DNA from 2 places in the Variovorax pasteuri genome. Region 1 is predicted to be linked to the other one. Evidence: predicted binding sites of a transcription regulator. Region 1 holds the regulator's gene; the other holds the start of a gene.
The links. The regulator LexA, encoded in region 1, represses DNA repair genes until DNA is damaged. The targets are predictions, from matches to a motif close to ACTGTATNNNNATACAGT.
Positions count from the first base shown of each region.

Region 2: the regulator LexA is predicted to act here: its motif matches at 3,968-3,985, upstream of ACSFBM_RS22205 (putative DNA modification/repair radical SAM protein).

Region 1 is NZ_JBPJZS010000001.1:1,472,422-1,479,706, forward strand. Features, by position in the region: gene ACSFBM_RS06945 (3-hydroxyacyl-CoA dehydrogenase) at 1-1,177, opposite strand, end outside; gene ACSFBM_RS06950 (MFS transporter) at 1,342-2,511, opposite strand; gene ACSFBM_RS06955 (D-2-hydroxyacid dehydrogenase family protein) at 2,508-3,515, opposite strand; gene ACSFBM_RS06960 (hypothetical protein) at 3,617-3,994, opposite strand; gene lexA (transcriptional repressor LexA) at 4,132-4,815, opposite strand; gene ACSFBM_RS06970 (asparaginase) at 4,889-5,851, shown strand; gene adk (adenylate kinase) at 5,904-6,560, opposite strand; gene kdsB (3-deoxy-manno-octulosonate cytidylyltransferase) at 6,697-7,285, opposite strand, start outside.
Region 2 is NZ_JBPJZS010000006.1:200,388-207,672, reverse strand. Features, by position in the region: gene ACSFBM_RS22230 (3-hydroxyacyl-CoA dehydrogenase NAD-binding domain-containing protein) at 1-90, opposite strand, end outside; gene ACSFBM_RS22225 (LysR family transcriptional regulator) at 247-1,173, shown strand; gene ACSFBM_RS22220 (sensor domain-containing diguanylate cyclase) at 1,182-2,696, opposite strand; gene ACSFBM_RS22215 (YbhB/YbcL family Raf kinase inhibitor-like protein) at 2,862-3,455, opposite strand; gene ACSFBM_RS22210 (Rieske (2Fe-2S) protein) at 3,479-3,862, opposite strand; gene ACSFBM_RS22205 (putative DNA modification/repair radical SAM protein) at 4,007-5,272, shown strand; gene ACSFBM_RS22200 (UdgX family uracil-DNA binding protein) at 5,306-6,787, shown strand; gene ACSFBM_RS22195 (ureidoglycolate lyase) at 6,784-7,285, shown strand, end outside.

The DNA.
Region 1 (7,285 bases):
GCATGTCGCGGCGCGTGGCCGGGTTGGTGGCGAGCACGCGGCGTTTGGTGGCGGCGTCGTCTATCAGCATGTCGATGCCGACGGTGCGCGTGGCATCCAGGCGCTCGACCGCGGCCACCGTGGTCACGTCGAAGCCCAGCGGCGCCACCAGGATCAGCGAATGCGCGGCAGGCGCGGCGCCGCTGTCGATCTGCGCGCCCAGCGTGTTCACCAGGCGCAGCAGCTCGGCGCGCCGTGCGGCGCGCGGCGACACCCACACCGAGGGCGTGCCTTCGGCCACCGGGGGGGCGGCCTCGGGCATCTGCTGCATCACGCCGTCGGAGTAGCGGTAGAAGCCTTCGCCGGTCTTGCGGCCGAGCACGCCCGCAGCCAGGCGCTGTGCGGTGATCACACTCGGGCGGAAGCGCGGTTCCTCGAAGTACTGGTGGTAGATCGACTCCATCACCGGGTGCGACACGTCGAGCGCGGTCAGGTCCAGCAGCTCGAACGGGCCGAGGCGAAAGCCGGCCTGGTCCTTCAGGATGCGGTCGATCGTCGCGAAGTCGGCCACACCTTCGCCCACGATGCGCAGCGCCTCGGTGCCGTAGCCGCGGCCGGCGTGGTTCACGATGAAGCCGGGCGTGTCCTGCGCCTGCACTGCGCTGTGGCCCATCTGCCTGGCATACCCGGCCAGTTGCGTGCACACCTCGGCCGCGGTCTTGAAGCCGGCCACCACCTCGACCACCTTCATCAGCGGCACGGGGTTGAAGAAGTGGAAGCCCGCGAAGCGCTCGGGGTGCTTCAGGCCGGCGGCAATGGCCGTCACGGAGAGCGAAGAAGTGTTGGTGACCAGCGTGGCGGTGTCGCCCACGATGCCCTCGAGCTCGCGGAAAAGCTTGCGCTTGACCTCGAGGTCTTCGATCACCGCCTCGACCACCAGGTCGCAGTCGGCCAGTGCCTGCACCGCATCGACGGCCTTCACACGGGCGATGTACGCATCGCGCGTGGCGGCGTCGATCTTGTTTTTCTCGTGCAGCTTGTTCCACTGGGCGACCAGGGCTTCGCGCCCGCGCTCGGCGGCGCCGGCGAAGCTGTCGAGCAGCAGCACGTCGCTGCCTGCCTGGGCGGCAATCTGCGCGATGCCGCGACCCATGGCCCCGGCGCCGACGACGCCGATTCGGGTGTAGTTCACTGTCATTTGCTGGAAATCTTCAATGGTTGGATGGGTTCCGGGCCTGCCGCGCAGGCGATGGGGCAGTTGCCGCGGGCGTGCTGTCGAAGGCTCCGATTTTGCAGCGCCGCGCGTACGGGGCGTGACGGGTTTTACGCGGGGGCCTTTTTCTGCGGGCAGGCCTCAAACGGTCAGGCCGGCCGCCCGCTGCGGTCGATGGCCACGCTCAGCGCCATGGCCAGCACCAGCACCGCGAGGCCGAGCCAGCTCATCCAGGCCCCTGCGTCGTTGGCCAGCAGCCAGCCGCCGAGCGCGGCGCCCACCGCCTGGCCCGTGTAGATGCCCGAGCTGTTCAGCGCCACCGAGCCCGGCGCGAGGGCAGGTGCAAGGCCCACCAGGCGCGCTTGCTGGGCCGAATTGGTCGCAAAGCAGCCCAACCCCCAGGGCACCAGCACCACGGCCAGCCAGGCGAGCGTGGAAGCCAGCGGCCACAGCAGCAGGCTCACGGCGATCAATGCGCTGGTGATGAGCACCATGCGCCCGGCGCCTACACGGTCGATGTACCGGCTGACCACCATGTTGCCGATCAGGCCGAAGATGCCGAACAGTGCCCATATCACACTGAGCGCGGTCGCGTCGGCGCCGTAGCTCTGCTTGAGGATCGGGCCGAAATAGCTGGACAGCACGAACTGGCCCGCGCCCTGCAGCGCCGTGACCGAGACGATGCCCATCAGCACCGGGCTGCGCAGCACACGCGACCAGGCCGCCGCCGTCAGCACGGCGGGACGAATGCCGTTCGGCAAGGTCAGCCAGATCGATGCGGCGCTCGCGACACTGAGGGCGGCGATGGCCATGAATGCCATGCGCCAGCCCAGATGGCCGCCGATCAACGCGCCGATGGGCAGGCCCAGCACCGAGGCCATGGACCAGCCCAGAAAGACGAAGGTGACGGCGCGCCCGCGCTGCTCCGCCGGCACCAGCATGCCGACGCACGCCGCGGCCTGCGGGGTGAAGATGGCCGGCGCAATGACCGTGAGCATGCGTACCGGCAGGAGGGCGCCGAAGCTCGGCATCCAGGCCGCGAGCAGGTGCCCGGCGGCGTACCAGAGCATGGTGAGGGCCAGCAGCTGGCGCCGGTCCCAGCCCGCGACCGCGGCGGCCAGCAGCGGCGCACCGATGCACATCACCACCGCGGCGGCCGTGATCAGCTGCCCGGCGGTGGCGACGCCGACCGACAGCGACACGCTGATTTCATTGAGCGTGCCCGGCACCACCATCACGCCGGTGCCGATCACGAAGTTGCCGGCGAGCAGCGCCCAGAGCGCACGTCGCGACGTGCGCTGCGGCGCGACCGGGCTCACCGGCGGACCTGCAGCGCGCCCGGGTTCACGATGTTGGTGGGATTGCCGTTGATGTAGCTCACGACGTTGTCGAACGCCTGGCCGAAGTAGCTCTCGTAGCTTTCCTGCTCCACGTAGCCGATGTGCGGAGTGCAGATGCAGTTCTCCAGCCGAAGCAGCGCGTGGCCCTGCAGCGGCGGCTCGCTCTCGAACACGTCGATGGCAGCCAGTCCCGGGCGGCCGCGGTTGAGTGCGGCGAGCAGGGCGTCGGCTTCGACCAGTTCGGCGCGCGAGGTGTTGACGAACAGCGCCGTCGGCTTCATGCGGGAGAGGTCTTCCAGCGTGATGAGGCCGTTGGTCTCTTCGTTGAGCCGCAGATGCACCGACAGAACGTCGGCGGCGGCGAAGAATTCATGGCGATTCTGCGCGACCTGGAAGCCGTCGGATCGGGCCTTGGCGCAGCTGGCTTCACGCCCCCAGATCACGACCTGCATGCCGAACGCCTGACCGTAGCGCGCCACGAGTTGGCCGATGCGGCCATAGCCCCAGATGCACAGCGTCTTGCCCTTGAGCACGGAGCCGAGTCCGAAATTGGGTGGCATCGACGCCGACTTGAGCCCGGATTGCTGCCACGCGCCGTGCTTGAGGTTGCTGATGTACTGCGGCAGCCGGCGCATGGCGGCCATGATGAGTGCCCAGGTGAGTTCGGCAGGCGCTTGCGGAGAGCCGGAACCCTCGGCCACTGCCACGCCGCGCTCGGTACATGCCGCGACGTCGATGTGGCCGGCGACGCGCCCGGTCTGCGAAATGAGCTTGAGCTTGGGCAGCTTTTCGATGAGCTGGCGAGAAATCTGGGAGCGCTCGCGAATCAGCACGATCACATCGGCGTCCTTGAGGCGAACCGACAGTTGCCCGATGCCTTTCACCGTGTTGGTGTAGACCTTGGCCGCGTACGCGTCCAGCTTGGCGGCGCAGCGCAATTTGCGCACCGCGTCCTGGTAGTCGTCGAGGATCACAATGTTCATGGCGTGCCATTGTGCCTCGCAGCATTGGCATGTCGCACCAGTGAACGTTTGGATACCCGGCCCGCGGCGGCTTCCGGGCCCCTCCGCAGAGGCGTTTTGCGTCAGTGCAGCCGCGTCGAGCGGTGGACCGTGGCCAGGGTTTCTGCGGCTTCGAGCGCGGCCAGCCGGTCGAGCTCGTCGCACACGTCGGCCATGCGCCCGGAGATCACGACGCGGTTGTTGCGCTGCTGGCCTTTGCCCTCGACCACGCGAACCACGCGCAGGGGGCGTGCAGGGGCCGTGGCAACCTCGGGCGCCGTGGCGTTGCTGCCGACGCGGGTGGTGCAAGCGGGGCGCACGGCCACGTAGCGCAATCCGGCGGACGTGTCGTTGGCGTCGAGCCGATCCCTGGCGTGGGGTCGGCGCGCCGGAATCAGGCGGTTGGCCAGCGATTGCAGCGGCATCCAGAAATCAGCGATGGCGAGAAGGGCGATTCCCATGTGAACTCCAAAAAAGTATGAGGTTGAACACAGGCAGGATTTCTTGAATCGGCCGCGACAGGGTGATGGCGACTTCGCGCCATACGCCCGCCACCTGTTGCGGCCGGATGAGGTGCTGTTGCCAGCAGGCCATGGGCCTACATGAGCATGGTGTTGCGGATGAGCCCGACCGCGAGGCCTTCGATTTCGAAGGGCTCGCCCGGCTGCACGATGATGGTCGGGTAGTCGGGGTTTTCGGCGTGCAGCTCGATGACCTGCTTGTTGCGCTTGAGGCGCTTGACGGTCACTTCTTCGCCCAGCCGCGCAACCACGATTTGCCCGTTGCGTGCTTCCTTGGTGGCCTGCACGGCGAGCAGGTCGCCGTCCATGATGCCGGCGTCGCGCATCGACATGCCGCGCACCTTCAGCAGGTAGTCGGGCTGGCGCTGGAACAGCGTGTTCTCGACGTAGTAGGTCTGGTCGACATGCTCTTGCGCCAGGATGGGCGAGCCGGCTGCGACACGACCGATGAGCGGCAGCGCCAGCTGGGCCATGCCAGGCAGCGAGAGCGAGAACTGGCCGCCTTCGCGGTGGCGCGTTTCGTTGAGCGAGCGCAGGGCGTCGCCCTTGAGGCGAATGCCGCGCGAGGTGCCGCTGACGAGTTCGATCACGCCCTTGCGGGCCAGCGCCTGAAGGTGTTCTTCGGCGGCATTGGCCGACTTGAACCCCAGTTCGTTGGCGATTTCGGCGCGCGTGGGTGGCGCACCGGTGCGTGCGATGGCGCTCTGGATCAAGTCCAGGATCTGCTGCTGGCGGGCTGTAAGCTTCACGGCGAACTGCATGTGTGGTTCCTTGCGGCACTGGGTAGATATCCAGTAGCTGTATTTTTAACCAGTTTTTAAAAGTTGACAAGTCATGGTCAATTCCCCTTTGCCTGACGTGCGCCGCGTGGTGGTGCTGGGTACCGGCGGCACCATCGCTGGCAAGGCTGCCAGCAGCGGTGACAACATCGGCTACACCGCAGGGCAGGTGGGCGTGGCCGACCTGCTGGGCGGCATCGAGCCGCCCGCTGGAGTGACGCTGGTCGCAGAGCAGGTGGCGCAACTCGACAGCAAGGACATGTCCTTCGAGGTCTGGCAGAAGCTGGCGCAGCGCTGCGCGCATTGGCTCGCGCAGCCTGACGTAGCGGGCATTGTGATCACGCACGGCACGGACACGCTCGAGGAAACGGCCTTTTTCCTGCACAGCGTGTTGGCGGCGACCAAGCCGGTCGTGCTGACCTGCGCGATGCGACCCGCGACCGCGCTGGCGCCCGATGGACCCCAGAACGTCCGGGACGCCATCGGCGTTGCCGTCACTGCAGGCGCGCGGGGCGTGACGGCGGTGTGCGCTGGAACCATCCACAGCGGTCTGGACATCCAGAAGACCCACACCTACCGGCTGGAAGCCTTTGCGTCAGGCGATGCCGGGCCGGTGGGCTATGTGGAGGAAGGGGAAGTGCGCCTGGTCCGGGCATGGCCCGAAGCGGCTGTGTCTCGCAGGGCGAAGATCTTCGACGCCAGCGGCTTGCGGTGGCCTCGCGTCGAGATCGTCATGAGCTACGCGGGTGCCAGTGGCGCGCTGATCGACGCGCTCGTCCAGTCCAACGGTGCTGAGCCGCCGCGAGGACTGGTGCTCGCGGCAACCGGCAACGGCACGCTGCACCATTCGCTCGAAGAAGCCGCGCTGAAGGCTCAGGCCGAAGGTGTGGCGGTGATTCGTGCCACGCGATGCATGAACGGGCGCATCCTGCCGAAGGCAGGCGACCAACTGCGCGACGCAGGCGCGTTGACGCCGGTGAAGGCGCGCATCGCGCTGATGCTGGAACTGCTCGGCTAAGAGAAAAAGCCGCCCAGTGCCAATGGCCGAGGGCGGCTGCGAAATCAGCTGATCAGCTGCTCAGTGCGGCAAGCGCACGCTGGGTGATTTCGTCGACTGTGCCCACGCCTGCGATGGCGCGATACTTCGGCGCGGCGGCGGGGTCGGCCTTGGCCCAGGCCGAGTAGTAGTCCACCAGCGGGCGCGTCTGCTGGCTGTACACGTCCAGCCGCTTGCCCACGGTTTCTTCCTTGTCGTCTTCGCGTTGGATCAGGTCTTCTCCCGTCACGTCGTCCTTGCCTTCCACCTTGGGTGGGTTGAACTTGACGTGGTAGGTGCGCCCCGATGCCGGGTGCGAGCGACGGCCGCTCATGCGTTCGATGATGTCGCTGAAGGGCACGTCGATCTCAAGCACGTAATCAAGCTTGACGCCGGCTGCCTTCATGGCGTCGGCCTGCGGAATGGTGCGCGGAAAGCCGTCGAACAGGAATCCGCTGGCGCAGTCGGCCTGCGCGATGCGTTCCTTCACCAGATTGATGATCAGGTCGTCGCTGACCAGTGCGCCCGCATCCATGATGGCCTTGGCCTGCTGCCCCAGCGGCGTACCGGCCTTGACGGCGGCGCGCAGCATGTCGCCGGTCGAGATTTGGGGAATGCTGTATTTCTGGCAAATGAAAGCCGCCTGCGTGCCTTTGCCCGCCCCGGGCGCGCCCAGCAAAATTAGTCTCATGGTGTCCTCGGACGGTTCTTAGATTTTGTGTCGCACCAAGCGTCGGCCCGAGGGCTTGGCAAGGCGGAATTGCTTCGAGGATAGCATGCGTGCCCCTCGAGAAATCCCCGCGTTTCCCACCGGGGCGGCGGTTTTCTCAGGCGGTGGGGCCTGCGGCAAACACGGCGCGGACCCGCGCCAGGTCTTCCGGCGTGTCGATGCCCGGACCGGGCGCGACATCGCTCACATGCACCGCAATGCGGTGACCGTGCCACAGCGCGCGCAGTTGTTCCAGCGCCTCGGTCGCCTCGACGGGAGCGGGCGCAAGCAACGGAAACTTGCGCACGAAGCCCGCGCGGTAGCCGTAGATGCCGATGTGCCGCAATGGCGCCGGCGTGGGCAGCACGCTCGGCGCTGCGCCGCTGGTGGAGCCGTCGCGCCACCATGGAACGGGAGCGCGGCTGAAGTACATGGCGTTGCCTTGCGCGTCGAGCACGGCCTTCACCACGTTCGGGTTCATGAAATCGGAGATCGAATCGATCGCGTGGGCCGCGGTGCTCATGTCGGCTTCGGCGTGGCTGGCCAGCGTGGACGCCACGGCATCGATCAGCGCAGGGTCGATCAGCGGTTCGTCGCCCTGGACGTTCACCACGATGTCGTCGCCGTCCAGTCCCAGTTGCTCGCAGGCTTCGGCCAGCCGGTCGGTGCCGCTGGGGTGGTCCTGGCGGGTCAGGATGGCTTCGACG
Region 2 (7,285 bases), on a different contig from region 1:
GTTGTCGATGGTCACCACGAACACGTCGCCATGACGCTCGAAGGTGACGGGACCGGAAGACGTGGAAGGGCTGGTATCGGTTGTGGCCATGGTGCTTGTCTCTTGCGTGGCGGGCCCGCACGCGCGTCGCGCGAGGGGTCCGGAGGCTCTGGGGGGTGAACCCCGCATTCTTTGCCCGTAGCGGCGCTTTGACAATTGCATAGCTGGTTGACAGACTGTCAAAGAATTTTTGACACAATCCGGTGCATGGACCTGCAATCGCTCACCCTGCTGGTGGAAATCCTCGATGCGGGCAACCTGAGCGCGGCAGCCCGCCGCCTCAAGATGACCCGCGCCAACGTCAGCTACCACCTGAACCAGCTGGAGCGCTCGGTGGGCGCGCAGCTGGTGCGCCGCACCACCCGGCGCGCCGAACCGACCGAAATCGGCCTGCGCCTGTACCAGCACGGCGTGGCCATCCAGGGCGAGCTGCTGGCCGCGCGCGAATCGGTCACCGAGCTGGGCCAGGGCCTGCAGGGCCGCGTGCGCCTGAGCGTGCCCAGCGGCTACGGGCAGCTGGTGATGGCCGACTGGCTGATCGACTTCAAGCGGCAGTACCCGGGCATCGTGCTCGACGTGGTGTTCGAAAACCGCATCGAAGACCTGCTGCGCGACGAGGTCGACATCGCCATCCGCGTGATTCCCGAGCCGCCGCAGAACCTGGTGGCGCGCGAGATGGGGCCGGTGCGCTACGTGGCGTGCGCCTCGGCCGACTACGCGGCGAAGCACCCGCTGCCCGACCAGCTCGACGCCCTGCAGGGCGCGCCGGTGGTCACGGCCGCCGTCATCGGTCGCCAGCTGCGCGTGTCGGCCTACCAGGGGGAGACGCGGCGCGAGGTGATCCTGGAGCCGACGCTCATTTCGGAGAATTTCCTGTTCCTGCGCCAGGCCATCCTCGCGGGCCTGGGCATCGGCCTGGTGCCCGACTACGTGGTGCAGGACGACGTGCGCCGCGGCGACGTGGTGACCACGCTGGACGACTGGCGCCTTAGCATCTTCGGCACGCAGATGTTCATGCTGTACATGCCGAACCGCCAGCACACGCGGGCGATACGGACCTTCATCGACTTCGTGCTGGAGCGGGTACGCGGGCCGGGGGATGGGCCAGGGGATGGGCTGGGCGAGGTGCCTTAGCCGCTCGGCTACGTGCGCCGGTCGAGGCCCGTGCTCTCGTAGTACCGCGCCTTGTCCACGTACATCGCCCGGTCCGCGCGCTGCAGTGCGGCTTCCAGAGACTCGCCGGCATTGCAGGTCGCCAGCCCGATGGCCAGGCTCAGCGGATGGCCGCTCTGGCCCGCGTGGAACTGGTTGTTCAGCTCCAGCAGCATGAGGATGCGCTCGCGCATCGCGTCGGCGCCGCGCTCGTCGGTCATCGGCAGCAGCACGGCGAACTCGTCGCCGCCCACGCGCGCGGGCCAGGCCGGCGGCGCGACGGCCTTGTCGAGCACCTCGCCCATGCGGCGCAGCATCGAGTCGCCGGCGGCGTGGCCTTCCTGGTCGTTGAGCTGCTTCAGGCCGTTGAGGTCGATGACGACGATCGACACCGGCCACGGGCCCTTGCGCGACAGCCGGTTGAGCTCCTCGGTGTAGTAGGTGCGGTTGCACAGCTGCGTGAGCACGTCGTGCTTGCCGAGGTACTCGAGGTAGGCCTCGGCCTTCTTGCGCGCGGTGATGTCCACCAGCGACACCAGCACCAGGTCCCAGGTGTCGAGCCGGTCGTCCTGCACGGCGAACTGCATGTGGATGTTGAGCGCCTCGCCCGACAGCGAGTAGTTGAGCACCTCGCGGTGCTGCACCGTCTTGCCGTTCCACAGGTCGTGCAACTGCTCCGCGAAAGATTCGCGCATCTCGTCGCGAAAGACGCGCGACAGGCTGCCCAGCAGCGTGGTCAGGTCGGGCGCGCCGAACATGCGCAGGGTTTCCTGGTTCACGTCGATGACGCGGATCTCCTGCATGCAGCGCGTGACGAACTCGGGATGCACCTTGATGAAGGTGGCGAAGTCGGTGATGCCGCGCGCGCGGATGTTGTCCATCAGCGTGCGCACCGCGCTGAAGTCTTCCACCCACAGCGACACCGGCGAGCGGTCGAACAGGCTGCGCGCGTACCTGGCGCTTTCGTCGCGCAGGCGCTGCGCGGCCACGCGCTCGGTGATGTCGTCGAGCGAGACCAGCACGCGGTCCCAGCTGTCTTCATGGCCGGGCAGCACGCGGGCGCGCACGCGCACGTCGAGCCGGCGGCCGTCCAGGGCGTAGTTGACGGTCTCGCTCTCGAAGGTGAGTTCGCCGCGCCACAGCCGGTCGAGCTCGTGCACCACGGTGGCCGACATGTCGCCTCGGAACACGCGGTCGAGCGCGCCGAGCAGGGTTTCCTGGCTGTCGGCCGCAAAGAGCTTCAGCGTGTGCTGGTTGACCCGCAGCACCTTCAACAGCGCCATGCAGTCGCTCACGCGCAGGGGGTCTTCGGCCAGGTAGGCGACCAGGTCGGTGACGCCTTCGGCGCGCCAGCCGTCCAGCTTGCGCTTGAGGTCGCTGTAGTCCTCGACCCAGAGCGAGACGGGCGCCAGGTCGAACATGGCGTCGAGGTCGCCGGCGGAGGGTGGAGCGGTGGAGCCCGTTGAAACCGATGAAGAGGCGGACGCGGCTGCTGGCATGACCATCGATGAAGCTTTCGGAAAAGCGGCAGCAGCCATGGCTGACCGGCGCCGGCGAACGGGAGCCTTAATTATTACCCGCGTGCATAGCTTTGCATTTGACACGCGGCGCCCCGTTGACGCGCCCCCAGCGGGTCTTGCGCAACGACAGCACCGGCGGCATCAGCGGCATCAGCGGCTGTACAGGCCCACCACGCTCTGTCCGCCCAGCGCATGGCCCTTGAGCGCGGCCACCAGCGCGTCGCGCGACAGTCCGGCAGGCAGCGCGCCCGGTGCGAGGTCGGAGGCGACCACGGTCATCACGTAGTGGTGCGGCCGGTCGCCCACCGGCGGGCACATGCCGCGGTACGCGGGCGCGCCGGCCACGTTCGGGCCCATGGTGAAGTTGAAGTTCGAGCCCGCCTGGCCTTCGCCGGCCTTGAGTTCGCCGCGCTCGGCCGCGATGTTGTAGGCCACCCAGTGCGACACGCCCAGGCCGGCCGCGCCGTCCGGGTCGAAGATCAGCACGGCGACCGATTTGGTCTTGGCCGGCAGGTTGCTCCATGCCACGGGCGGCGAGACGTTCTTGCCGCCGCACTCGCCGGCCCCGGCGTGCTCGGCCGGGATCAGGCCGTTGTCGGCGAAGGCGCTGGAGCTGACGCGCATGCCCGTGAAGGCCTTGCCGCCGGCGCCGGTGCCGCCCGACATGCCGGTGCAGCCGGCCATGAGGCCTGCGAGGGCGAGGGCCGCCACTGGCGAGGCGAGGGAGTGAAGCTTGTTGCGCATGGAATCTCCTGTAAAGGTTGTGTTCATCCGGCGTGGCCCAGCCACACGCTGCCGTCCGTCTTCTCGTGCACCGCCAGCGGCGTGAGCCGCGCGCCGCGGCAGGGGCCGCCGACGCACTTGCCGGTGTCGGGCTCGAAGATGGCTCCGTGACGCGCGCACATCAGGAAGCGGCCCGAGCTTTCGAGCACCTGGCCCTCGAAGTCGAGCGGGCCGCCCGCATGCGGGCACTGGTTGAGGTAGGCGTACACCCCGCCGTGCCAGCGCACCGCGAAGGCGGGCACGCCATGGGGAGCGGTGAACTTGCTTGCGAGGCCATCGTCGGGGAGGTTGGCGCAAATCGGGCCGGGGGCGGGTGCCGTGGCGCCGTCATCGGGCGTAGGGGCGGGCGCTGTGGGGTCGTCGGTCATCTGCCAGCGAGGGTAGCCAAGGTTCGGGGGCTGCGCAATGCGCAATGGCCGGCTTACAAATCGCAGCCAGATGACAGGATTTCCGCGGGACGGCCGCGGTTTAAAACTGTATATTCATACAGTACCCGCTTCATCAAGGCCCCCGTGGACATCCAGCGCAAACTCGCCATCCTGGCCGACGCCGCCAAGTACGACGCCTCCTGCGCGTCGAGCGGCTCGCAGCCGCGCGATTCGCTGGGCGGGCGCGGCATCGGCTCCACCGAGGGCGCGGGCATCTGCCACAGCTACGCGCCCGACGGCCGCTGCATCTCGCTGCTGAAGGTGCTGCTGACCAACCACTGCCAGTACGACTGCCTCTATTGCGTCAACCGCGCGTCGAGCAACGTGCCGCGTGCGCGCTTTCGCGTCGAAGAAGTGGTGCAGCTCACGCTGGATTTCTACCGCCGCAACTGCATCGAGGGCTTGTTCCTGTCCAGCGGCATCATCAAGTCGCCCGACCACACCATGGAGCAGGTGGTCGAGGTGGCGCGCGTGCTGCGCGAGGAGCACGACTTTCGCGGCTACATCCACCTGAAGACCATTCCCGACGCCAGCGACGAACTGCTGGCGCGCGCCGGCCGCTATGCCGACCGGCTCAGCATCAACGTCGAGATGCCCACCGCCGAAGGGCTGCAGGCCCTGGCGCCCGAGAAGAACGAAAGCGCCATTCGCCGCTCCATGGCACGGCTGCGCCTGCGCATCGACGACACGCGCGAGGAGGCGCGCCGCGTGGTGCCCATCCGCGCGCTGCCGGGCGCCGCGCCCACCGCCGCCAAGCCGCCGCCTTTCGCGCCCGCAGGCCAGAGCACGCAGATGATCGTGGGCGCCGACGCCACCGACGACCGGCGCATCCTCGCGTCCAGCGCCACGCTGTACGGCGCCTACAAGTTGAAGCGCGTGTACTACTCGGCCTTCAGCCCCATTCCCGATGCGGCCCGCGCGCTGCCGCTGGTGGCACCGCCGCTCATGCGCGAGCACCGGCTCTACCAGGCCGACTGGCTCATGCGCTTCTACGGCTTCGAGCACCAGGAGATCGTGGCCGCGCCCGACGGACTGCTGCGGCTGGACGTCGACCCCAAGCTGGCCTGGGCGCTGGCGCATGCCGAGCGCTTTCCGGTCGACCTGAACCACGCGCCGCGCGAGATGCTGCTGCGCGTGCCCGGGCTGGGCGTGAAGGCGGTCGAGCGGCTGCTGCAGGCGCGGCGCGTGCGCCGGGTGCGCGCCGACGACCTGCGGCGCCTGCACGTGCCGGCGCGCAAGGTGCTGCCGTTCGTGGTGGCCGACGGGCACCGGCCGGCTGCGGGTGCCATGGCGTCGGCTGCGCCTGCGGCCCGGCCGGCGCAAGCGGCAGCGCAGGCTTCGCTGTTCTGAGCAAGGGCTGAAGAAAGGCCGAGGACCAGCACCATGCGCATACGGCTCGAAGACCCGGTCGATCTCGACGCTTTCCGCCGCCATGCGCGGCGCTTGCTGGCCGGCGGCGTGCCGCCCGACCAGGTCGAATGGAGCGACGGCGCGGTGAGCGAAGGCGCGGCCGGTGACCTGTTCGGCGGGGCTGGCGACGAAGGCGATGCGTTCGAGCTGGCACCGTCGCCACCGGCCGCCGGCGCCGTGCGGCACGCGGTGCCCGCGTTCTTCGTCGCGCTGTGTGCCGACGTGATCCTGCACCGCGATCCGCAACGCCTGGCGCTGCTGTACCGGCTGCTCTGGCGCCTGACCCGCGAGCCGGCCCTGCGGCACGACCCGCTGGACGCCGACATGATGCAGGCGCAGCAGATGGCCAAGGCCGTGCACCGCGACATCCACAAGATGCGCGCCTTCGTGCGCTTCACCCGCGTGGCGGACGCGCAAGTGGGCGAGCGCCACGTCGCGTGGTTCGAGCCCGACCACCGCATCGTGGCGGCCAACGCGCCGTTCTTCGCGCGCCGCTTCGCGCAGATGCGCTGGGCCATCCTCACGCCGGATCGCTGCGTCGAATGGAATGGCGAGGCCCTGTCTTTCCGCGACGGCGCCGACCGCCGCGAGAAGCCGCCGCCCGATGCCGGCGAGCAGCTCTGGCTGACCTACTACGCGCACATCTTCAACCCCGCGCGCCTGAAGGTCGCCATGATGCGGCGCGAGATGCCGCGCCGCTATTGGCACAACCTGCCGGAGGCCGCGCTGATCCAGCCGTTGACGGACGCGGCCGCGGCGCGCAGCCAGTCGATGATCGATGCGCCGCCCACGGTGGCCCGGCGCATCCGCGCACCCGTGCCGCTGCACCTGCGGCCGGCCGACGGCGTGGCGCCGGCCAGCCTCGACGAGTTGCGTGCCGCCGCGCATGCGTGCCGCGATTGCCCCATCGGCGCACTCGCCACGCAGGCCGTGTGCGGCGAAGGCCCGCAAGGCGCGCGGCACATGCTCGTCGGCGAGCAGCCCGGCGATCAGGAAGACCTGGCGGGCCGCCCCTTCGTCGGCCCGGCCGGCCAGCTGCTGGACCGCGCCATGGCGCAGCTGGGCTGGGCGCGCGACAGCGTGTACCTGGCCAACGCCGTGAAGCACTTCAAGTACGAGCTGCGCGGCAAGCGCCGCATCCACAAGACCGCGGCGCAGCGCGAGGCGCTGGCCTGCGCGCACTGGCTCGACAGCGAGATCGCGCTGGTGCGACCGCAGGCGCTGGTGGCGTTGGGCGCCACGGCGGCGCGCTCGCTGCTCGGGCGGGCGGTGGCGGTGCAGGCCGAGCGCGGCGCCTGGCTGCATGAGCGCGCGGACGGGCGGCCCGTGTTCGTCACGCTGCACCCGTCGGCGCTGCTGCGGCTGCCCGACGGGGAGCGCGCCGAGGCCTTCGAGCGCTGGCTGGCCGACCTCGCGTTGGCGCGCGGCACGCTTTCTGCTGCAATCGCGGCATGAACGATGCCCTTTCCATCGGCGCCGCGCCGCTCGCCGCGCAGCCGCTGACCGCCCAAGCCTTCGCGCCGTACGGCACCGTCATCGCGGCGCCCGCCACCGACCCCGGCCGGCCGATCAACGGCGGCAACGCCACGCGCTTCGACCTGCTGGCCGACCTGCAGCTCGGCGCCGACGGCGGGCGCCCGATGCTCGCGCTGTTCCGCGCGCAGGCCCGGCGCTTTCCGCATGCCGTCACGGAAATGGAGCGCCATGCCCTCGGCAGCCAGAGCTTCGTGCCGCTGGGCGAGCGCCGCTTCGTCATCGTGGTGGCGCGCGCCGGCGATGCGCCCGTGTCGGCGGGCGAGCTCGCTGCTTTCGTCACCAATGGGCGTCAGGGCGTGGTGCTTGCGCCCGGCACCTGGCATCACGCGCTGCTGGCGGTGGATGCGGGCGACTTCGTGGTGGTGGAGCGTGCGGGTGGCGAGGTCGACTGCGACATCTGCCACCTGGAAGTGCCGG